Regions from separate parts of the Actinoplanes sichuanensis genome, predicted to be linked through region 2. Evidence: riboswitches for the same ligand, from Rfam matches in the RefSeq annotation. Region 2 holds a riboswitch; each other region holds the start of a gene.
The links. Region 2 has a riboswitch for S-adenosylmethionine ahead of Q0Z83_RS04870 (GNAT family N-acetyltransferase). Riboswitches for the same ligand answer to the same signal wherever they lie in the genome.

Region 1: linked by a shared signal. The riboswitch ahead of Q0Z83_RS30780 (aminotransferase class V-fold PLP-dependent enzyme) and the one ahead of Q0Z83_RS04870 (GNAT family N-acetyltransferase) in region 2 are both predicted to bind S-adenosylmethionine.
Region 3: linked by a shared signal. The riboswitch ahead of thrC (threonine synthase) and the one ahead of Q0Z83_RS04870 (GNAT family N-acetyltransferase) in region 2 are both predicted to bind S-adenosylmethionine.

What each region holds. Positions count from the first base shown of each region.
Region 1 is NZ_AP028461.1:6,653,626-6,660,789, forward strand. Features, by position in the region: gene Q0Z83_RS30775 (putative bifunctional diguanylate cyclase/phosphodiesterase) at 1-1,995, opposite strand, end outside; gene Q0Z83_RS30780 (aminotransferase class V-fold PLP-dependent enzyme) at 2,058-3,287, opposite strand; SAM riboswitch class IV at 3,304-3,419, opposite strand; gene Q0Z83_RS30785 (DUF1684 domain-containing protein) at 3,494-4,279, shown strand; gene Q0Z83_RS30790 (M20 family metallopeptidase) at 4,289-5,362, shown strand; gene Q0Z83_RS30795 (HD domain-containing protein) at 5,342-5,905, opposite strand; gene Q0Z83_RS30800 (hypothetical protein) at 5,971-6,291, opposite strand; gene Q0Z83_RS30805 (glycoside hydrolase domain-containing protein) at 6,485-7,164, shown strand, end outside.
Region 2 is NZ_AP028461.1:1,119,271-1,126,434, reverse strand. Features, by position in the region: gene Q0Z83_RS04880 (HNH endonuclease family protein) at 1-457, shown strand, start outside; gene Q0Z83_RS04875 (epoxide hydrolase family protein) at 468-1,226, opposite strand; gene Q0Z83_RS04870 (GNAT family N-acetyltransferase) at 1,236-1,778, opposite strand; SAM riboswitch class IV at 1,847-1,963, opposite strand; gene Q0Z83_RS04865 (hypothetical protein) at 1,921-2,718, shown strand; gene dacB (D-alanyl-D-alanine carboxypeptidase/D-alanyl-D-alanine endopeptidase) at 2,792-4,198, opposite strand; gene Q0Z83_RS04855 (DUF1810 domain-containing protein) at 4,467-4,952, opposite strand; gene Q0Z83_RS04850 (ChaB family protein) at 4,945-5,340, opposite strand; gene Q0Z83_RS04845 (glycoside hydrolase family 32 protein) at 5,375-6,406, opposite strand; gene Q0Z83_RS04840 (MerR family transcriptional regulator) at 6,468-6,827, shown strand; gene Q0Z83_RS04835 (VOC family protein) at 6,824-7,164, shown strand, end outside; gene glgX (glycogen debranching protein GlgX) at 7,162-7,164, opposite strand, start outside.
Region 3 is NZ_AP028461.1:9,999,141-10,006,304, forward strand. Features, by position in the region: gene Q0Z83_RS45885 (ABC transporter permease) at 1-489, shown strand, start outside; gene Q0Z83_RS45890 (GNAT family N-acetyltransferase) at 540-1,448, shown strand; SAM riboswitch class I at 1,566-1,704, shown strand; gene thrC (threonine synthase) at 1,714-2,997, shown strand; gene Q0Z83_RS45900 (hypothetical protein) at 3,234-3,692, opposite strand; gene Q0Z83_RS45905 (GNAT family N-acetyltransferase) at 3,715-4,218, opposite strand; gene Q0Z83_RS45910 (MFS transporter) at 4,302-5,000, shown strand; gene groL (chaperonin GroEL) at 5,301-6,923, shown strand; gene Q0Z83_RS45920 (Ig-like domain-containing protein) at 7,084-7,164, opposite strand, start outside.

The DNA of each region.
Region 1 (7,164 bases), 5.5 Mb from region 2:
GTCCAGCTTGACGATGTCGGCCGGCAGTGACTTCAGCCAGGTCAGCGAGCTGTACCCGGTGCCGAAGTCGTCCAGCGCGATCCGTACGCCGAGCTGCTTGAGCGCGGTGAGCCGCTCGCTGACGTCGACCGTCGAGGCGAGCAGGGCGGTCTCGGTGATCTCCAGGACGATCCGGGACGGGTCGAAGCCGGGCAACCCGGCCAGCACGCTCGCGACCATCGGCACGAAGTCCGGTTCGGCGAGCTGGCGGGGGCTGACGTTGACCGAGACGTAGCCGAGCCGGTCCTGCCAGTGCAGCAGGTGGTCGATCGCCGAGCGCAGCACGTGCTCGCCGAGCGGCACGATCAGGCCGGTCTCCTCGGCGGCGAGGATGAAGTGGAACGGGCTGAGGATCTCCCCCTCCGGGGTACGCATCCGGACCAGCGCCTCGGCACCGGCGATCCGGCCGGTCACGGTGGAGACCACCGGCTGGAACCAGAGCGGCAGGGTGAGCCGCGGGTCGCCGGCCAGCGCCCGGCGGACCCGGGCCTCGGCGGCGATCTTCTCCTGTACGGGCACGCGCAGCTCGTCGGTGAACACCTGGACCCGGTTGCCGCCGGCGCGCTTGGCCGCGTACATCGCGGTGTCGGCGGCCAGGACCACGTCGTCGGCGTGGCTCGGCCCGGTCACCGTGGTGACGCCGATGCTGCAGGCGACCGGCAGCTCGTAGCCGCCGACCGCGAGCGGCTCGGCCAGCGAGGCGAGGATGTCGTCGGCGACCCGCAGCCCGCCACCGGACGGTCCGGTCAACGCGACGATGAACTCGTCACCGCCGAGCCGGGCGAGCAGGGAGCCGGCCGGGACCACGTGGGTCAGCCGGACCGCGAGGGCGCGCAGCACGTCGTCGCCGGTGGTGTGCCCGGCGCCGTCGTTGATCGACTTGAAGCGGTCGACGTCCAGGTAGATGACACTGACCGGCTGGGTCGCGACCCTGAGCATCTCGGTCAGGTCCTGCTCGAACGCCTTGCGGGACAGCAGGCCGGTCAGCGAGTCGTGCCGCACCTGGTAGCGCAGCTCGGCCTCGTGGTCGCGGACCGCGGTCACGTCGTTGCAGTGCACGAAGATCAGCCGCAGCCCGCCGTCCCGGTCGTAGAGGCCGGTCGCGTGGGTCTGCACCCAGATCAGCGCGCCGGTGTCGGTACGCATGTACTGCCGGGTCATCGTGATCGGCTCGCGGGTCTGGGTGAGCAGCTGGGCGTACCGCGGCTCGTCCGGCTGCATCGGGCGCAGCGGCAGGTTGCGGACCGTGAAGTCGGCGGGGAGTTCGGCGGGCAGGCGCAGCCAGTTGCGGTAGGCGGCGTTGGTACGCAGCAGCCGGCCGTCGGTGGCGAACATGGCCATCGGCACCGGCGTCTCGTCGAAGGCGACGCTGAGCTGGGCCTGGCTCTCGTTCAGGTGCTCCTCGGCACGCTGCTCCTCGATCTCGTTGAACCGCCACGCGACCAGCTGGAACGACGCGGCGCAGAGCACCGCGGCGCCGTGCAGCAGCGCCCAGACCAGCGGGTGCTGCTGCGCCGAGTCGTGGCCGAAGGTGTGGTCCGCCTCGGCCACACCGAACCCGGCGTGGTGCAGGGTCGTGCCGACCAGGAAGCCACCGAACGGCGCCCAGTCCCGATAGAGGGCGAGCGCCGGGATCAGGATGAAGAACGTGAAATGCGCCTCGGTGAGACCGTCGCAGACGATCACGAAGCCGCCGCAGGCGGCCACGTAACCGAGCGCCACGGCGACCGAACGGATCCGCCGGTTCCTCAGCGCGGTCGCGATCACCAGGCTGGTCAGCACCAGTCCGTCGGTGATCAGCAGCTCCGGCGCCCCGGCGCCGCGGAGCACACCGAACACGGTGAAGAACACCATGCACAGGGCAAGCAGCACCGTCAGCAGCCGGTGCCGACCCGCCCAGTCCTCGTCGTTGAGCCTCCCCCGGCCGGAAGCCGGTCGCGGAGCCTCGCCATCCACGTCGCCACGAACGCAGCATCGGCCGGATGGGGTACGGGTCACAGGACCGGGCCGGTTGTAGGTCAGGTGCGATCCGTGCCGAGTACCGCGGCCAGCGCACCGACCGCCCGGTCCACGTCGTTCTCGGTGCTGCCCAGCCCGAAACTGATCCGCAGCAGGCCGGTCACGCCGTCGCCGCACGCGCCGGTCCGGTCGCTGTCGGTCAGCCGGCGAACCAGTGGGTGGGCGCAGAACTGGCCGGCCCGGACGCCGATGCCGTGTTCCCGGCCCAGCCGCTGGGCGACCTCGGCCGGGTCGTGACCCGGCAGCGCCAGCGACACGATGCCCACCCGCGGGTGGTCCGGGCCGAACAGGCTGACCTCGATCGCCCCCGGCACCCCGGCCAGGCCGGAGCGCAGCCGGGCCAGCAGCCGCTGCTCGTGCTCGTGCCGGGCGACCCGGCCGGCCTGGGTGAGCGCCTCACAGACCGCGGCCAGGGCCACCGCACCGAGCAGATTGGGGGTGCCGCCCTCGTGCCGGGCCGGGCCGGTGGCCCAGGTCAGCTCGCCGGGACGGTCACCCACCGCGGCGCTCGCGCCCCCACCGGCGAGGTACGGCTCGGCCGCGTCCAGCCAGTCCGAGCGGCCGACGAGCACCCCGGCACCGAACGGGGCGTACAGCTTGTGACCGGAGAAGGCCAGATAGTCGGCGCCCAGGTCGTCGAGGTCGACCGGGACGTGCGGGGCGAGCTGGGCGGCGTCGACGACCACCCGGGCGCCGTACGAGTGCGCCACGTCGGCCAGCTCACGCACCGGCCACACCTCGCCGGTGACGTTGCTCGCCCCGGTGACGGTGAACACCACCGGCCCCACCCGCCCGTCGAGGGCCTGCTTGAGGGCGGCGATCGCGTCGTCGGGCGAGGCCGGGGCGGGCAGACGCAGCGGGTTCGGCCAGGGCAGCAGGTTGGCGTGGTGCTCGCCCTCGAACTGCACGGTGGTGGTCCCGGCCGGCAGGGCCCGGGCCAGCAGGTTGAGGGCGTCGGTGGTGTTCCGGGTGAAGATCACCGAGTCGCCGGGGCGGGCGCCCACGAACTCGGCCACCACGTCCCGGGCCAGCTCGTAGGCGAGGGTGGACGCCTGCGAGCGCACCCCGGTGCCCCGGTGCACGCTGCCGTACCGGGGAAGGAGGTCCTGAACGGCCTCGGCGGCCGCCCGCACGCAGGGCGCCGACGCCGCGTAGTCGAGATGCACGAAGTCGTCGTCCGGACCGATGACGTCGAGCGGGGAGCTGAATGCGAGAGAGGAAGATGGCATGACCGCGCCTCCACGGGTTCGCCGTTTGCCGCTGTCGGTCGACAGACGGCCCGGTCCTCACCCGGGGCACCCCGTCGCGAACGGAAGGGTTGCCGGCCAGCAAGCCGGGGCTACGCGCTGGCACTCATGACCTGCCGCCGAAGTTAGCAGATGTCACGTCCGTCGTCCATTTCCCACGCTCGAAGTAGGGAATACAGTCATGCCTCATGACGACCTCGTTCCAGCAGCAGTGGGACCAATGGCACACCGAGCACGAGAAGCGGCGCGCCGATCCGCACGGCTTCCTCGCGATCACCGGCCTGCACTGGCTCACCGAGACGCCGCAGAGCTTCGACGACGCCCCCGGCGCGTGGAGTACCGGACCGTCCGGCGTCACCGTGGCCCTGGGTGAGGGTGAATCGCTGACCACCGCGACCGGCACGATCACCGGCACGCACACGTTCGAGCCGATCGCGGAGCGCGCCGACGTGATCGTGGAGCACGGCGACGTGCACATCGAGATCGCCCGGCGCGGCGGCTACGACGTGGTGCGGCCACGGAGCCCGCGGAGCCCGCTGCTCACCGCCTACACCGGTACGCCCGCCTATCCGGCCGACGAGAAGTGGGTGGTGACCGGGCGGTTCGTCAGGTTCGACGAGCCGAAGCCGACCACCGTGGGTTCGGTGGCCGAGGGCATCGAGCACGTCTACGAGGCGCCGGGGCGCATCGAGTTCGAGGCCGGCGGCGAGCAGCTGTCGCTGATCGCGTTCAACGGCAACACGCCCGGGTCGCTGTCCGTGCTGTTCACCGACGCGACGTCGGGGCTGACCACCTACGCGGCGAACCGGAGCCTGGCCGTCGCCGCGCCCGCCGCGGACGGCACCGTGACACTGGACTTCAACCGGGCCACGAACCTGCCGTGCGCGTACGTCGACTTCGCGACCTGCCCGCTGCCGCCGGCCGGCAACAAGCTGCCGGTCGCGGTCGAGGCGGGCGAGAGGATTCCGGCGTAGGGTCCGTCCATGGAGGACCTCGCGGCGCTCATCGCGATCCGCTCGACCGCGGATCGCCCGGACGAGCTGCGGCATGCGCTCGACCTGCTGCTCACGGTGGCCGGTCCGGATTTCCGGGTACGGCGATTCGAGTCCCATGGCAGGCCGAGCGCGCTGCTGACCACCCCCGGTCGGCCCGGCCCGCCGCGGGTGATCCTCAACGCGCACCTGGACGTGGTGCCCGGCGAGCCGCACCAGTTCGTCCCGCGCCTGGACGGCGACCGGCTCTACGGCCGCGGCGCCCACGACATGAAGGCTGCCGCTCTGGTGATGACCCAGGTCTTCCGGGACCTGGCCGCCACTCTGCCCTACCCGATCGGGTTGCAGCTGGTCACCGACGAGGAGGTGGGCGGCTTCGACGGGACCGGTCACCAGGTGGCGCGGGGGATCCGGGCCGGGTTCGTGATCATCGGCGAGCAGAGTGGGCTGCGGGTGGTCAACGAGTCGAAGGGGATCATCCGGGCCCGGCTCGCCGCCTCCGGCCGGACCGCGCACGCCGCCTACCCGTGGCTCGGGTCGAACGCGCTGGCCGCGGTGGTCGAGGGGGTGCGTCGGCTGCTCGAGCGGTACCCCACCCCGGCCGCCGAGGCGTGGGTGACGACGGTGAACGTGGCCCGGATCGACACCCCGAACCAGGCCGCCAACGTGGTGCCGGCCGAGGCCGGTGCGCTGCTGGACATCAGGTTCCCGCCGTCCGATCCGGATCTGGCCGGGCGCGGGCCGGACGAGGTGGCCGCGTTCCTCACCGCGGTGACCGGGCTGTCCGCCACCGTCGAGGCGCTGGGGGCGCCGCACTTCGCCGATCCGGGCAGTGCCGACGTGCTCCGGTTGCAGCAGGCCGCGCGGGACGCCGGATACGACGGGTCGCTGCTGCGTAAACACGGGGCGGCGGACGGGCGGTTCTACTCGGCCGAGGGCGTGCCCGCGGTGATCTTCGGGCCGGGCGGCGACGGGCAGCACGGGCCGGAGGAGTATGTCGATCTGCGGACGCTCGACCCGTACCGCCGCGCGCTCGAGATGTTTCTAACGGGTCTGGACGGCTAGCAGGTGCTCGACGCGGGCGGCGATCGCCCGCAGGTGGGGACGGCGGGCGGCGCCGACCTTCGCGTTCCACGAGCAGGGGCCCTGGCGGTGCAGCATCTCCGCGTAGCGGGTCTCGGTGTCCACCCGGACGCCGGCCGGGCCGACCGTCTGATCGGCGTAGGTGAGCGCGTCGGCCATCAGGCTGCGCTCGTCCGGGAAGGCGGCCATCGGCCCGGCGAGACCGCGCGCCACGGCGACGAACCGGGCGCCGGAGTGGTACGCGACCAGGCCGGCGATCCGGGCCGGCCAACCCTCGGCGCTCAGGTGCACGGCACCGTCGAGCGGGTGGAAACCGGTCAGCGCGATCGGCGCGGCGTAGCCGATGTCGTGCAACCACGCGGCCGCCACCAGGACGTCCGGATCGAGGTCGAGCCGGTCGGCGAGCTCCGCCGCACGCTCCGCCACCCCGGCGGTGTGCCTCCACCGGTTGCCGCTGTCGCCGATCAACGCCTCGGCGACGGAGCGCGCCAGATGGGCGCGGGTGGGAGCGAGAACAGCGGTCATCGCCGGATGCTACGTCTCCGCAGGTTAACGGCGGATGGACGGACGATGACCGCTGATCGAAACAGTCAACCGACGCGTAGCCGCTGGGACGGAACACCCGCCGCGGTGAGCTGTGCGGCGAGCGGGCCGCTGGGGTTGTCGACGAAGACGGCCACCTGATGGTCGTCGCCGAGGCCGCAGGCGGCGACGACGGAACCGAGATTGATCGGGTCGAGCTCACGGACGTACGCGAGATCGACTATCAGGCGCAACGGCCGCACCCGGCGAACCGTGTGCACCAGGAGCTGCCGGAGCTCCACCGCCTCGTCCGGACCGACCGAGCCGTGCGGCTGGATCACCACACTGCCGTCGGCGCTCGTGCTGACCTCGAGAACCGGGTCTCGCATCGCACTTGCCTTTCGTTAACCGTGCGTTCAGGCGTCTGACCACCATAGGCGCGGCCTTATGTTCACCCGCCACAACGAGACATGGACATCAGGTGAACTGTCGACGTCCGGGCCGGGGCGGAGCCCGGCATTGACCGTCGGGACCCGGTCTGCTTACCTCTATGGGCCTTCCGTATCGATGAAGTAGGTTCCCATGCTGCGAAAGTTCACCGCCGGCGTCGTCAGATACCGGAGGCGGCTACTCGCGGCAGTGGTCGTGACACTCTCGGTCGCCCCCTTGGCGCTGATCAACGGCAACGCGGGCGCCGCCGCCGCGCTCGCTCCGCAACCGGGCAACTTCACCGGGTACGGGTTCGACGCCTGTACCGCCCCGTCCAGCGACACGATGGCGGCGTGGCTGAAGTCGTCGCCGTACCGGGCGGCGGGCATCTACTTCGGTGGCAACAACCGCGGCTGCACCCAGGCCAACCTGACCGCCGAGTGGGTCCGCGAGCAGGTGACCCGCGGTTGGCGGCTGATCCCGCTCTACGTCGGCCCGCAGGCCAGCTGCACCACGCTCACCAAGCGGAACCTGATCGACAACGCCAACGCGGCCGCGCAGGGCCGGGCCACCGCCGAGGACGCGGTACGCCAGGCCGCCGCGCTCGGGCTGTCGAAGGAGAGCGTGCTGATCTACGACATGGAGTCGTACGACAGCAAGAACATCGCCTGCCGCGACGGTGTGCTGACGTTCATGAACTCGTGGACCGCCCGCCTGCACGACTACGGCTACTTCTCCGGCTACTACAGCAGCGCCGCCACCGGCATCGCCGACATGGTCGCGGTCTGGAACCGGCCGGGGTACGTGCGGCCCGACTACGTCGACTTCGCCCG
Region 2 (7,164 bases):
GTTCCCGCACTGGATCACCATCTCCGGGACCTGCAACACCCGCGAGACGGTGCTGAAGCGGGACGGCACGAACGTGGTCGTCAGCTCGGCGTGCGCCGCCACCTCCGGCTCGTGGTACTCCCCCTACGACGGCGCCACCTGGACCGCGGCCTCGGATCTCGACATCGATCACGTGGTTCCGCTGGCCGAGGCGTGGCGTTCCGGCGCCAGCGCCTGGACCACCAGCAAGCGGCAGAGCTTCGCCAACGACCTGACCCGCCCGCAGCTGATCGCGGTCACCGACAACGTGAACCAGTCCAAGAGCGACCAGGACCCGTCGACCTGGCAGCCGTCGGTCACCTCGTACCGGTGCACCTACGCCAAGATGTGGATCGCGGTCAAGTACTACTGGTCGCTGACCCTCCAGTCGTCGGAGAAGACCGCGCTCCAGACCATGCTCAACACCTGCTCCAGCTGACCACTATCGGTCAGATGAAGTAGTCCCGGATCTCCGGAACCCGGAGGGCGGCCATGGTGCCGCCCTCCGGTGGTGGGGTTACTCCCGCCAGCCAGAACGTGGTCACATCGGTAAGCAGCGCCTCATCGTCGCGACCGCCCCGATCACGCAGACACCATTCGAGCAGCCCGGCCGGCGAGTCGTTAAACGCCACCGCCGCGGCCCCGAGCCCATCGTCCGGCTTCGCCGCCTCTTCCAGACCATCCAGTTGTACGCGGAAAGCGCGCTCCGGATGAAGCTCGGCGAGCATGGCCGCGACAGGTGTTCCGAAACCGCCCCCGTGCACGCCGTATCGGACATAGCCCAGCCGAGCCATGAGTTCCGCCCAGGCTTCGGCCGTCTGTTCCGCGCCGGCCCGCACCCCACCGAACGGGAACCCCGGCAATGTCGGAACGACCAGGTGGAAGTCGGTCGCCAGCACCCTGAGATCGTCGAGAATCCCGAAGACGGTGCCCGGCCCGCCGCGCCCCACGATCAGCGGCAACGCTCCCGGCTTCTGTGAACGCACGTGCAGAAAGTGCACCCGGCACCCGTTGACAGTGGCGATGAACTGCGGAAACGAGTTGAGGCGAGCCTCCTGCCGCCGCCAGTCGAAGTGGGCCTGCCAGTGCTCGACGAGTCCGGTCAACTCGGCCCACCCGGTCCCGGCCGGCCATCGGGTGCGGGCCAGCCGTTCGACCAGGCCGTCGAGATCGTCCTGGGGCACGTCCACACGGAAGGACTCGATCACCCTGTAGGTTTACCGCGTTTCGGACAGCCGGTGTTCCAGGTAGGCGCGACATTCCGGCCACTCCTCGGCCACCACCGAGAACAGGGCCGAATCCCGCAGCCGACCGGCCTCGCCCGGAGCCCAGGATCGGGACCAGTTCCGCAGCACCCCTTCGAACCGGGCACCGACCCCGGCGATGGCGGCCCGCGACCGGGCGTTGCGGGCGTCCGTACTCAGCCCGACCCGGCGCGCGCCCCACCCCTCGAAAGCGTGCTTGAACAGCAGATACTTGGCTTCCAGGTTGATTCCGGAGCGCTGCGCCGAAGCGGCCAGCCAGGTGAATCCGACATCGATCGCGGAGAGCGGCTCACCGCGCGGATCCCAGTAGGCGGTGACACCGACGGCCCGCCCGGCCTGCCGGCTGATCTGCGCATACGGCGCCAGCCCGACCCGAGCGACCTGCTCAGCGATGTACCCGTCGACGGTCGCCGCGGTAGGCACCCAAGTCCAGCCATAGGACTCACGCGACTCCCCGGCGGCCGCGGCCAGATCGGCGGCGTGCCACTCCCCCAACGGTTCAAGCCGGACAAAACGGCCATGCAGAACAGGATGCTCTAAAGCAGTCATGAGAGTCCCCTTGGGCTCGCGGCTTGTCCAGCGCAGGTCGCACTGAACCCGGTCATCACCCGGGGCACCCCGCCCACGAAGCGGAGGGTTGCCGGCCAGCAAGCCGGGGCTGATCGCTGGCACTCATGACCCGCGCGAAACATACCACCGCGCCCCCACGAATCTCGCCCCGGTTTCCTCCACCACACCGCCCGCCGAACCCCGCGCCCCCACCCGCACCGCGGCCCGCCGCGCTCCCACCCACCGCACCGCCACGCCACCGCCCGCCGGACCCGCGCCACCACCGCACCACCGCACCACCGCCCGCCGGACCGCGCGCCACGTCGCGGTCCACCGTCACCGCCACCGCACCACCGCACTGCGCCACGTCGCGGTCCACCACCGCACCGCCCACCACGCTTCCACCCGCCGCGCCGCACGACCGCCCACCGCACCGGTGCCCGCCGCCTTGCCGCCCCGCCGCGCCGCCGTGCCGTCCGCACCGCCGCACCGCCGCACCGCCGCACCGCCGCACCGCCGTGCCGTCCGCACCGCCGCGCCGTCCGCACCGCCGCGCCATCGCGCCACCCGCGGCGTGCTGCACCGCTGCCCGCCGCACCACCACACCACCCGCGCCACCACACCACCCGCACCACCACACCACCCGCACCACCACACCACCCGCACCACCCGCACCACCACACCACCCGCACCACCACACCACCCGCACCGCCGCACCACCCGCACCGCCGCACCACCCGCGCCGCCGCACCATCGCGCCAACCGCGCCGCGCTGCGCGGCAGCCCGCCGCGACACCGCGCCGTCGCGCCGCAGGGAGACGCACTGCGCGGCCCGGGCGAAGCAAGATGGGAACCGCCAAAGCGGCCCCGGCGCTGCCAGCGGTAATACCGGATCGCTGGCGACGAAAGCGAGGCCCACCTCGGGCCGGAAAACAACGTCGGCCGGGAGGCGAAGGCAGCTAAACGGTGGCGAGGGCGACCGCCGCCTCGTCCAGAAGAGGGGCGGCGGTGTCGACGGAGGCGTTCACGATGAAAGTGAACGCCAACCGCCGCCCACCGGCGCCGGTCACGTAACCGGACAGCGCGTTCACCCCGGACAGCGTGCCGGTCTTGGCGCGGACGTTTCCGGCAGCCGCAGTACCCCGCATCCGGTTACGCAGCGTGCCACCGACCATCGGGTCTGCTGAGCCCGCGACGGGCAGCGCCGCCCGGAAAGTGGGGAACCACGTGCGCCGCTGTGCCTTCTCCAACACGGTCGTCACCTGCCGGGCGGTAACCCAGTTACGGCGGCTGAGACCGGACCCGTCACCCATGGTGAGCAGCCTGGTATCGACGCCGAGACGTCCGAGGGCACCTGTCGCCGCGGCCAGACCGGTCGGCCAACTGCCCGGCCGCGCCGGATCGGCGGCCCGTGACATCGCCTTGACCAGTAGCTCAGCGATTCCGTTGTTGGACAGCTTCAGGAACGGCGGCAGGATCTCGGCGAGCGGCCGGGAAACCTGCGCGGCCACGGCTCGGGTGCCACCGGGCGTCACACCCCGCGAGGTCGGCCCGCTCACGGTCACCCCATGTCGCCGTAACGCCGCCCGGAACAGGCCTGCCGCGGTGGCCGCCGGATCTGGCACCGAGACCAGCGCGGACCCGGAACGACCGGCCGCCACCGAGCCACTCAGCGTGACGACCGCCCGGCCGTGTGCCCGAACCGCCCCGACACTGTCCCCACTCCGGGTGACGGCCCGGTTGATCACCCGAACACTTCCGGTCGGCGGCCAGACCCGCACCGTGGGCCGCCGCCCCGCCACACCCCGATATCGGATCTCCACGGCCGCGTTGTCGAACCGCTCGTTCGCCGCGAACGACAGCGCCGAAACCGGCGCGGTGAACCCGTAACTCTCGTCTTGCCAGGACCAGTCGAGCCCCAGCGGCACCCGGTCGAACCAGGTGTCGTCGACGATCAACCGCGCATACCGCTTCGCACCGGCCCGGGCCACGGCCGCGGCGAGCCGGTCGATCCGCTCATATGTCAGCGTGGGGTCGCCCTGCCCGCGGAGGTAGAGAACCCGGCCGTGCCCGCGCACGGTGGTCCGGAACCGGTATCCCGCACCCAGCACCTCGAGCGCGGCGGCCGCGGTCAGCAGTTTCTGGTTGGAGGCGGGAAGCACCCGCACGTCTGGATCATGCTGGTAGACGACCCGCCCGCCGACCGCCTCGCGGACCTCGACCGCCACCGTCGCACCGACCAGCCGTTGATCGGTGAAGATCTGCTCCAGCCGGGCGACGAGCGGATCCGTCGGCGCGGGCGCCGCGACGGCCGGGCCGGGCGGGATCAACAGGACACCAGCGAGAATCACCGAGACAGCACGCATCACCCTGATGGTCACACGCTCGGTGTGGACGGCCCGGCGACCCACCGCCGCGGTCCCCCTTCGGATGACCAGCACTTCCATGCCCGCCATCGTGCCCGCCGGGATGGAGCGGACACGATAGCGCCAGCGTGAGTCTTCAAGGTAGCCCCAGCGTTACCCCACACCAGGCAACCGCCCAGCCGTCACCCGATGCCGACAACCGCCCAGCGGTCACCCCACACCAGGCAACCGCCCAGCCGTCACCCCACACCAGGCAACCGCCCAGCCGTCACCCCACGCCCAACAACTGCAGGGTCAGCGGATCAGGCCCGTCGTAGTACCGGCCGAGCACCCGCTCGAAAACGCCGGCCTCGTCGCCCGCCCGAAGCCACGCGGGCGACCCCGCCGCCGCGGGTGCGAATGCCGGCGCGGACGAGGATGAGGACGCTGCACAGGCGAACAGCGTCATCGACGACCGCAGCTTGAGCACGTCCGGATACCCGAGGATCTCCTCAGCGGTACCGCGCTGATGCCCGAGCACCGCCTCGGCACACGCCACGAGACGCGCCCCGAGGACCGGATGAGCCAGATAGGCCCGAGCCTCCTCGAGGTCGCGAATCGCGTACCGCCGGGCGGTGGAACTGACCCCGAGCCCGTCGAGCTGCGGAAACACGAACCACATCCAGTGTCCGCGCTTGCGGCCGTCGGTCAGTTCGGCGAGGGCCTGCTCGTGGACGCCCTCCTGGGCGTCCACGAAGCGCCGCAGGTCAGCCACGGGCCCGTCGGGTCGCGCGGTCGTTGGCCTTCTGGATGGCGTCGACCAGTTCCGCCTTGGTCATCCGCGACCGCCCGGTGACGTCGAGCCGTCTGGCCACGTCGAGCAGGTGCTTCTTGCCGGCGTTGGCGTCGACCCCACCGGCGGTCTCGGCTCTGGTGTCCCGCCCGCCGGCGGCCTTGGCGTCGCTGGGACCCTTCTTCGCCTTGGGTTCCCAGTGGTCACCGACCTTCTCGAAGGAGTGCTTAACCGCGGAGAACGCGGTGCGATGGGCCCGCTCCCCTTCGCCGTACTGGTCGACGGCCGAGTCGTGGGTCTTGATGAACGTGTCCTGCGCCTTCTTCGGCGAGCGCTTGAGGGTGTCGGGGAGTTCGTCACGTCCAGGCATACCGAAGGGGTTCCCGGCCGTGCGGAGACGAAACTCAGAGCGCCCCGAACCGGGCGAACCGCACTCCGGGCACGGTCGGGCCGGTCCGCCGGGCCACGCCCAGTCCGCTCACTCCTTCGACGGTGACCTCGACGATGTCCGCGTCGGCGAACAGGGTGGTCTCCCCTCCGGCGGGCATCGTGAGGATCAGGTCGCCGTGGTCGCGTACCTCTCCGCCGGCCGCCGTCAGCCCGGTCGCGCCGCTGATCAGATAGGGGTCGAGGTTGGGATGCGGGGTGGCGATCAGCCGGTCGTCGCGGACCGACAGCACCCAGGGCAGGCTGAGCGTGCCCGGCGCGCCGAGGCGGGCGAGGGCGCAGCGCCGCCCGGAGGCGTCGACGAACGTGACCATCGGGCCGACGTCACCACGGCCGAAGGTGCCCCAGGCCCGGGCGGTGAAGTGCATGCCGTCGTAATTGCCGATGCCGTAGGTGAGCTCCCGTCCGGCGGTCAGAAGGAGCACCCACGATCCGTCCAGGGGGAACAGTCGGGGGCAGCCCCAGGTGGTGCGGTCGCGGAAGACGATCACCCCGTCGTACGCCCAGTTCAGCAGGTCGCCCGAGTGGTACTGGAGAATCCCGGCGGTGCCACCGCGGAGGGTGCCGGCCAGCAGCATCCGCCAGCCTGAGCCGGCCCACCACACGTACGGATCACTCATCTCGGTGACCCCGGACGGTGGCCCGCCGAGCAACGGACCGGAGGGATCGCGCTGCCATCCGGCGAAGCCGGGGGTCGGGGTCGCTCGGGCGACCCCGCCGCCGGTGAGGGTGTGGAAGAGGACCGGGCCGTCCGGGCCGGTGACGACGGTGCCGCAGCGGGCCGCGTCTTCGCCGGTCGGCGGGCCGGCCTCCTGTTCGGTCCAGATGATCAGGTCGTCCGAGGTGGCCCGACCCCAGGCCGTGGCGTCGCCGGAGAGATGCTCGTAGAAGACCTGGTAACCGCCGCCGGAGGCGAGCACGCCGAAGAGGTCGCCGACGCGGCCGGCACGCGGGGTGAAGTGCAGCCGGGGCCGCGGCACTCGTTCCATGCCTCAGCGTGGCATCGACGCCTGTCCCGCGCCAGTGGGCGGACGCGGTTAGTCTGACCGGGTGCCTTACACACCGGGGGAGACGGCGGAGCGACTCGGCGTCAGCATCGACACCATTCGCTACTACGAGAAGATCGGGCTGCTGCACGGCATCCAGCGGACATCGGCCGGCCGGCGGATCTTCTCCGAGGACGACCTGTCCCGGCTCGGGCTGCTGCGCTGCCTCCGCGATTCCGGCATGCCGATCGCGCGGCTGCGCCGCTTCGCCGAGCTGCTGCAACTCGGCGACGAGGGCGCCGAGCAGCGCACGGCGCTGCTGGAGGAACACGACCGGGAGATCGACGAGAAGGTGGATCGGTTGCGGTTGGAGCAGAAGCGGGTACGGGAGAAGATCGCCTGGTACCGGTCGGTGTCGGCATGACCGTCTCGTGGGTGAAGAGCCTGACCTTCGACTGCGCCGACGCCCTGGTCGTGGCCCGGTTCTGGGCGGCGGCGCTGGGCGGCGAGTTGGATGAGGACGCGACCAGCGACAAGGCGTTCGTCGAGGCCCCCGGCTGGGGCGGCCCGAACCTGTGGTTCCAGCGGGTGCCCGAGCCGAAGACCGCGAAGAACCGGCTGCATTTCGACCTGCGCGCGCCGAACGCGGATGTGCCCGCCGAGGTCGACCGGCTGGTCAAGCTCGGCGCCACCGTGGTGACGCCGGGCGAGCTGACCGTCCTGGAGGACCCGGAGGGCAACATCTTCTGCGTGGAGCTCTA
Region 3 (7,164 bases), 3.3 Mb from region 2:
CTGCTCGGTGTCAAGCTGATCGTCGCCGCCGGGTATTCGCTGCTCGCCCTGTTCCTGCTGGTCGGCACCAGTCTGCTGGTCGGCACCCTGCGGTACGGCTGGTCCCCGATGGGCAGCACGATCGCCGCCGAGATCCCACCCGGTGAGGGCCTGCTGCGGCTACTGGGCATCTGCGCCTACCTGGCGACCACCCTGCTCGTGGTGGCCGGCCTGGCGTTCCTGCTGTCAGTGCTGACCGATGCCGCTCTCGGCGCGGTCGGCGGCGCGGTGCTGCTCTGGATCCTGTCCAGCATCCTGGACCAGATCGACGCGCTCGGCGGCATCCGTAACGGCCTGCCGACCCACTACACGGACGCCTGGATGGGCCTGCTGTCCACCCCGGTGCAGACCGAGGACCTGGCGAAGGGCGCGATCTCCGCGGTCGTCTACGCCACACTGTTCTGGGGGATCGCGTTCTACCGCTTCACCCGCAAGGACGTCACCTCCTGACGGGTAAATCGGGTTGACGGCCGGGGCGGCCGCGGGGTGGCATGGCGGCCGTGACGGCTGACTTCTCGATCCGCCCGGCCCGCCCCGACGACGCCGCGGAGGCGGTCGCTCTCCGCTCCGCGGTCCACCCCTATCTGGTTCGTGGTGAAGCGGCCACCCGCCGCATGTTCGCCGAGCCACCACCCGGCGGGGACCGGATCTTCCGGGTGGCCGAGAGCGACGCCGGGATCGTCGGCCTCACCTCGGCGTTCCGGGACACCCGCTCGGCGGACTCCGGTTTCGGGCGGGTCGCGCTGCACGTGCACCCACAGCACCGGCGCCGAGGCATCGGCGCGGCCCTGCTCGCCGAGGCGGTCGGCCACCTGCGTTCGGTCGGGGTGCGCCGGGCGAGCAGTTGGGCCGCTCCGGAGTCGGTCGGGTTCGCCGGCGCGCACGGCTTCACGCCGTCCCGGGAGATGCGCTTCTCGGCCCTGGACCTGACCGGGTTCGGGGACCGGCCGTTCGTGCCGGCGCCGCCCGGGATCCAGGTGGTGCGGCTGCGCGAGGTGACGGAGGAGGCGCTGTACGCGGCGGATGTGGCGGCCGCGACCGATGAGCCCGGTGAGACGGCGCCGCAGCCGACGCCGTACCCGTTGTGGCGTTACGAGATCTGGGATGAGCCGGGCCTGGACCGGGACGCCAGCATCGCCGCTGTCGCGGACCGGGAGATCGTGTCGTTCTCGCTGGTGCTGCGCGACGGCGACCGGATCTGGTCGGACATGACCGCCACCGTCCCGGCGTATCGCGGCCGGGGCCTGGCCCGGCTGGTGAAGACGGCGGCGCTGCGCCGGGCCGCGGCCTCCGGTGTGCGGGCCGCCTACACCAGCAACGACGAGGAGAACGCCCCGATGCTCGCGGTGAACGAGCGGCTCGGCTACCGCCCGGTGGCCCGTCAGGTCTCCTGCCTGGCCGAGCTCTGAAGATCAACCCCCGGCCGGCCCAGGGCCGGCCGGACAGGGGAAGGAGGTGGCTCACACATCGGGAAGACCGTGTGGTGTTCACGGCATCTCGTCGTAAGGTGTGGGAAACAACTGAATACCTCATCCAGAGGGGCAGAGGGATACGGCCCGACGAAGCCCCGGCAACCACCGCGCAGCGATTCTCGATGACGAGCCGCGTGTGGCAGGTGCTAATTCCGTCCCCGTTTCGGCAGGTCGCCGCGGGGAAAGATGAGAGGAAACTCTGATGACGTCTGTCGTTGACGCACCCTCGACCACCTCCACGTCGCCCGCTCGCGGTCTGATCTGTCGCGCCTGCGGCGCCGAGTACCCGCTCGCCGCGCAGCACGCTTGTTACGAGTGTTTCGGCCCGCTCGAGGTCGCGTACGACGAGGCGGCCCTCGCGCGGGTGACCCGGGCCCAGATCGAGGCGGGCCCGCAGAACATCTGGCGTTACGCGGCCCTCCTGCCGGCCGGCCAGGACCCGGCGACCCGGGTGACCCTCGACCCCGGCCTGACCCCGCTGGTGGCCGCCCCGCAGCTGGCCGCGGCGGTCGGCATCGAGGCCCCGCTCTACGTCAAGGACGACTCGCAGAACCCGACCCACTCGTTCAAGGACCGGGTCGTCTCGGTGGCCCTGACCGCGGCCAAGGAGCTGGGCTTCAAGCGGTTCTCCTGCGCCTCGACCGGCAACCTGGCCAACTCGGTCGCCGCCCACGCCGCCCGGGCCGGTGTGCCGAGCATCGTCTTCATCCCCTCCGATCTGGAGCCGGGCAAGATCATCACGACCGCGGTGTACGGCGGCGAGCTGGTCGCCATCGAGGGTTCCTACGACGACGTGAACCGGCTGTGCAGCGAGCTCGTGGAGACCGACGAGTTCGAGGACACCGCGTTCGTGAACGTGAACGTCCGTCCGTTCTACGCCGAGGGCTCGAAGACGCTCGGCTACGAGGTGGCCGAGCAGCTCGGCTGGCGCATCCCGGCCCAGGTGGTCATCCCGATGGCCTCCGGTGAGCTGCTCACCAAGGTGGACAAGGCGTTCTCCGAGCTGGTCGAGATCGGACTCGCCGAGGCTCCGGAGGGCGGCTGGACCGTGTTCGGCGCCCAGTCCGAGGGCTGTAACCCGATCGCCGTCGCCCTGCACGCCGACACCGACGTGATCACCCCGGTGAAGCCGACCGGCATCGCGAAGTCGCTGAACATCGGTGACCCGGCCGCCGGGCCGTACGCGATCGAGGCCGTCAAGCGCACCGGCGGCTGGATGGACTACGCGAACGACGAGGAGATCCGGGCCGGCATCCGGCTCCTGGCCGAGACGACCGGCATCTTCGCCGAGACCGCCGGCGGCACCACCGTCGCGGTGCTCAAGAAGCTGGTGGCCAGTGGCAAGCTCGACCCCACCAAGGAGACCGTCGTTTACAACACCGGTGAGGGTCTGAAGACACTCGACGCGGTGGCCGGCCAGGTTGGACCGACCCACACGATCAAGCCGTCGTTGCGCGGCGCCCGGGAGGCCGGCCTGCTCGGCTGACCCCGTTACGGGTCGTCCGAGCGGTCGGGCGAAGGTCACCAATTCGTGACCAAATCTCACTGACCGTCACCGACGATCAGCCGGTTGTCAGAATTACCTCCTCCGAGGACTTGCACTCCGATCTCCGGATGGGCAGGATGCTCTCTGCGGGAGGACGCGACGCCGTACGAGGCCCCTCACCAGAGCTTGGCGACAATCTCCAGAGGGTCCCAACGATCCAGCGCTGACCCAAACGGCTACGTGCCCGGAGGTGCTGTGCGTCCGTCCTCCCGACCAAACATCTTCTGCGCCCACGGGCGAAGCGGCAGTTCGAGCGGGTAGTGCCCGTCGGCCAGGCCCGCGTTCTTCTCGAACCAGTTGCGCACCCCGTAGGACTTGGTCAGCGCGATCGACCAGCCACACGCGAGCCAGTAGGCGGGCCAGAACAGCGGGCCGAAGAACGCGTACTGACTCGCGTGCCGGGACTCGTGGGTGAACAGCCGGATCCGCTCTTCGGCGAGCAGCCACTCGGCGGGGCGGTTCGTGATGATCACCGAGCCGACCGTGAAGCAGGAGCCGGCCGGCATCCGGAACCGGAAGTTCTCGGCGATCAGCACCCCGTGCCGTCCTCGCCGGACCTTCGTGCCGGTGCCGAGAGCCACCAACAGCCCGACCAGGGTCGTCCCGTTCACCGCGGTCAGCGTCGTCCGCGTCACGTGCCACCCGCGCCCGGCCATCTCAGACCCGCCGGCGCATCTGCAACTCGGTGAGGACACGCACGGTCGGGTGCGGCAGGCGGACCCCGGTGTCGGTGAAACCGAGCTTCTCGTACGCCCGGACGGCCCGCTCGTTGCCGCAGACCACCTCCAGCATCAGCTCGTCCCGCCCGGCCGCCGCGGACCAGTCGGCGACCGCCTCGACGAGCCGGCCGAGCATCTTGCCGCCCCGGACGGAAGGGGTCAGGTAGACCGCGAAGATGACCGTGCAGCCCGGCTCGCCGGGCACCGTGGTCCCGCCCGCGTGGCCGATCAGCGGCCCGCCCGGATCGACGATGAACTGGGCCGTGTCCGGTCCCTCCGACGACTGCACGATCCGCTGCCGGTAGTTGTCGTGCGGCCGGGCCGCGGCCTGGGCCAGGGTCTCCAGGAACGCCAGCGGACTGTCGGCCAGCATCTCCAGGCGCAGCGCCCGCATCCGGCCGGCGTCGTCCGGGGTCACCCGCCGTACGTCCCAGTTATCCATGGTTCCATCCCTACCGCCGCAATCCCTGGTCGGCAACCGGGTTGTCGCTAAGCCGAGTGGTTCGGACACGTCATGATTCGACGATGAGCGATGAGTTCCCGCGGCCCTACGCGGAGGAGCCCCCGGCTGCGGAGCCGGTCTCCGGTTTCCGGCTCGTGCGAACCCGCCCTTGGGCGGTCGCCGTGGCCGTGTTGATCACCTTCCTGGCCACGGTCTCCTATCCGCTCGCGGTGAACGCGATGAGCGAGCCGTCGAACGTCGGTTTCGGGCCGGACTCCTGGCTTCTGATGGTGGCCATCGGTGCCCTTCCCGCGGTGGTGTCGCTGACGATCGTCGGTGTGCTGGCGGACCGCCGGGTGACCGTGGGCCGGGCCCTGGGTCTGCTGGTGCTGTCGATCGGACTGTCGTTCGTCGAGGCCTTCCTGATCCGGGCTCTGTCGTTCACTCTCCTCGTGAATGCGGGACTGTCCCTGGAGTTGCTGTCACCGGTGATCCACGCGTTGACGCTGCTGACCCACGGGCTGCTCGGCATCCTCCTGTTTCCACCGGTGGCCGGCCGCAACGACTTCCGGGGTCTGGTGGCGGCCTCGTTGGCGGTGCCGTTGCTGACGGTCGCCGAGTCGTGGCTCCAAGGGCCCACGACTGACCCGGTGCCACTGGGGTGGGAGCTGGTGGACGCCGTTCTTCGGGTCGGCTGGGCGATTGCGGTTCTCATCACGTTCCGTCCGGCCACCCCGGCATGGGCCGTCACCCCCGCTGACCTGGGCCGTCAAGATCCTTAGCCGAATCACGGCCACCGACGAGGGTTTCGCGGGAAGATGGGGTTTCTTGCACTCGCCATCGGAGAGTGCTAAACAAGTGATTGGCACTCGCGCATGCTGAGTGCCAGCAGGTCGGGACGGTGGGGTTCCGGTCGCGATGCTGCCATCGGCATCGGGGCACGGAGCCGGTCGTCGCGGGCTATCCGGCTCGGCCTGAGGACGTCACCTTCGCCAGGTGGTGGCGTCCGCAGACTTCCTCAACGTGCGGAGAGCGGGGCCGACGAGGCCCGGCGCCGCGGATGTCCGGGAGGACAACGCCGTATGGCCAAGATCATCGCATTCGACGAGGAGGCTCGTCGGGGCCTCGAGCGTGGCATGAACCAGCTCGCGGACGCGGTCAAGGTGACCCTCGGCCCCAAGGGCCGCAACGTGGTTCTCGAGAAGAAGTGGGGCGCCCCCACGATCACCAACGATGGTGTATCCATCGCCAAGGAGATCGAGCTCGAGGACACCTTCGAGAAGATCGGCGCTGAGCTGGTCAAGGAGGTCGCGAAGAAGACCGACGACGTCGCCGGTGACGGCACGACGACCGCGACCGTCCTCGCCCAGGCGCTGGTCCGTGAGGGCCTGCGCAACGTGGCCGCCGGCGCCAACCCGATGGCCCTCAAGCGGGGCATCGAGGCCGCCGTGGCCAGCGTCTCCGAGGAGCTGAGCAAGCTCGCGAAGGACGTGGAGACCAAGGAGCAGATCGCCTCCACCGCCTCCATCTCGGCCGCTGACACCACGGTCGGCGAGAAGGTCGCCGAGGCCATGGACAAGGTCGGCAAGGAAGGCGTCATCACCGTCGAGGAGAGCAACACCTTCGGCCTCGAGCTCGAGCTCACCGAGGGTATGCGCTTCGACAAGGGCTTCATCTCGGCGTACTTCATGACCGACGCCGAGCGCATGGAGGCCGTCTTCGACGACCCCTACATCCTGATCGCGAACAGCAAGATCTCCGCGGTCAAGGACCTGCTCCCGATCCTGGAGAAGGTCATGCAGGGCGGCAAGCCCCTCGTGATCATCGCCGAGGACGTCGAGGGCGAGGCCCTGGCCACCCTGGTCGTCAACAAGGTCCGTGGCACCTTCAAGTCGGTCGCCGTCAAGGCCCCCGGCTTCGGTGACCGCCGCAAGGCCATGCTGGAGGACATCGCCATCCTCACCGGTGGCGCCGTCATCAGCGAAGAGGTCGGCCTCAAGCTGGACGCCGCTGACCTGTCCCTGCTGGGCCAGGCCCGCAAGGTCGTCATCACCAAGGACGAGACCACCATCGTCGACGGTGCCGGCAACGCCGAGCAGATCCAGGGCCGGGTCAACCAGATCCGCGCCGAGATCGAGCGCTCGGACTCCGACTACGACCGTGAGAAGCTGCAGGAGCGTCTGGCCAAGCTGGCCGGCGGCGTTGCGGTGATCAAGGTCGGCGCGGCCACCGAGGTCGAGCTCAAGGAGCGCAAGCACCGCATCGAGGACGCCGTTCGTAACGCGAAGGCGGCCGTCGAGGAGGGCATCGTCCCCGGTGGTGGTGTCGCGCTGGTCCAGGCCGGCAAGACCGCCTTCGAGAAGCTCGACCTGATCGGCGACGAGGCCACCGGTGCCAACATCGTCAAGGTCGCGCTGGACGCCCCGCTGCGTCAGATCGCCGTGAACGCCGGCCTCGAGGGCGGCGTCGTGGTCGAGAAGGTGCGCAACCTCGAGCCGGGTCACGGCCTGAACGCCGCGACCGGCGACTACGTCGACCTGCTGGCCGCGGGCATCATCGACCCGGCCAAGGTCACCCGCTCGGCGCTGCAGAACGCCGCGTCGATCGCCGCGCTGTTCCTCACCACCGAGGCCGTCGTGGCCGACAAGCCCGAGAAGACCCCGGCTCCGGCCGGCGCCCCGGGCGGCGGTGACATGGACTTCTGAGTCCAGTCTCAAAACGGGCGGTCCGCTTCGGCGGGCCGCCCGTTCTGCTTTCCGGCACCGCCGGTGGTGCCGTCCCGGTTCGTGGGCCGTCGGGCATCGGTTTTCCGTCACCGCCGGTGGTGCCGTCTCGGTTCGTGGGCCGTCGGGCATCGGTTTTCCGTCACCGCCGGCGATGACGTCCCGGTTCCAGGGTCGTCAGCCATCGCAGCAGGGCCCCGGAGAGTACGGCCAGAGCACCCAC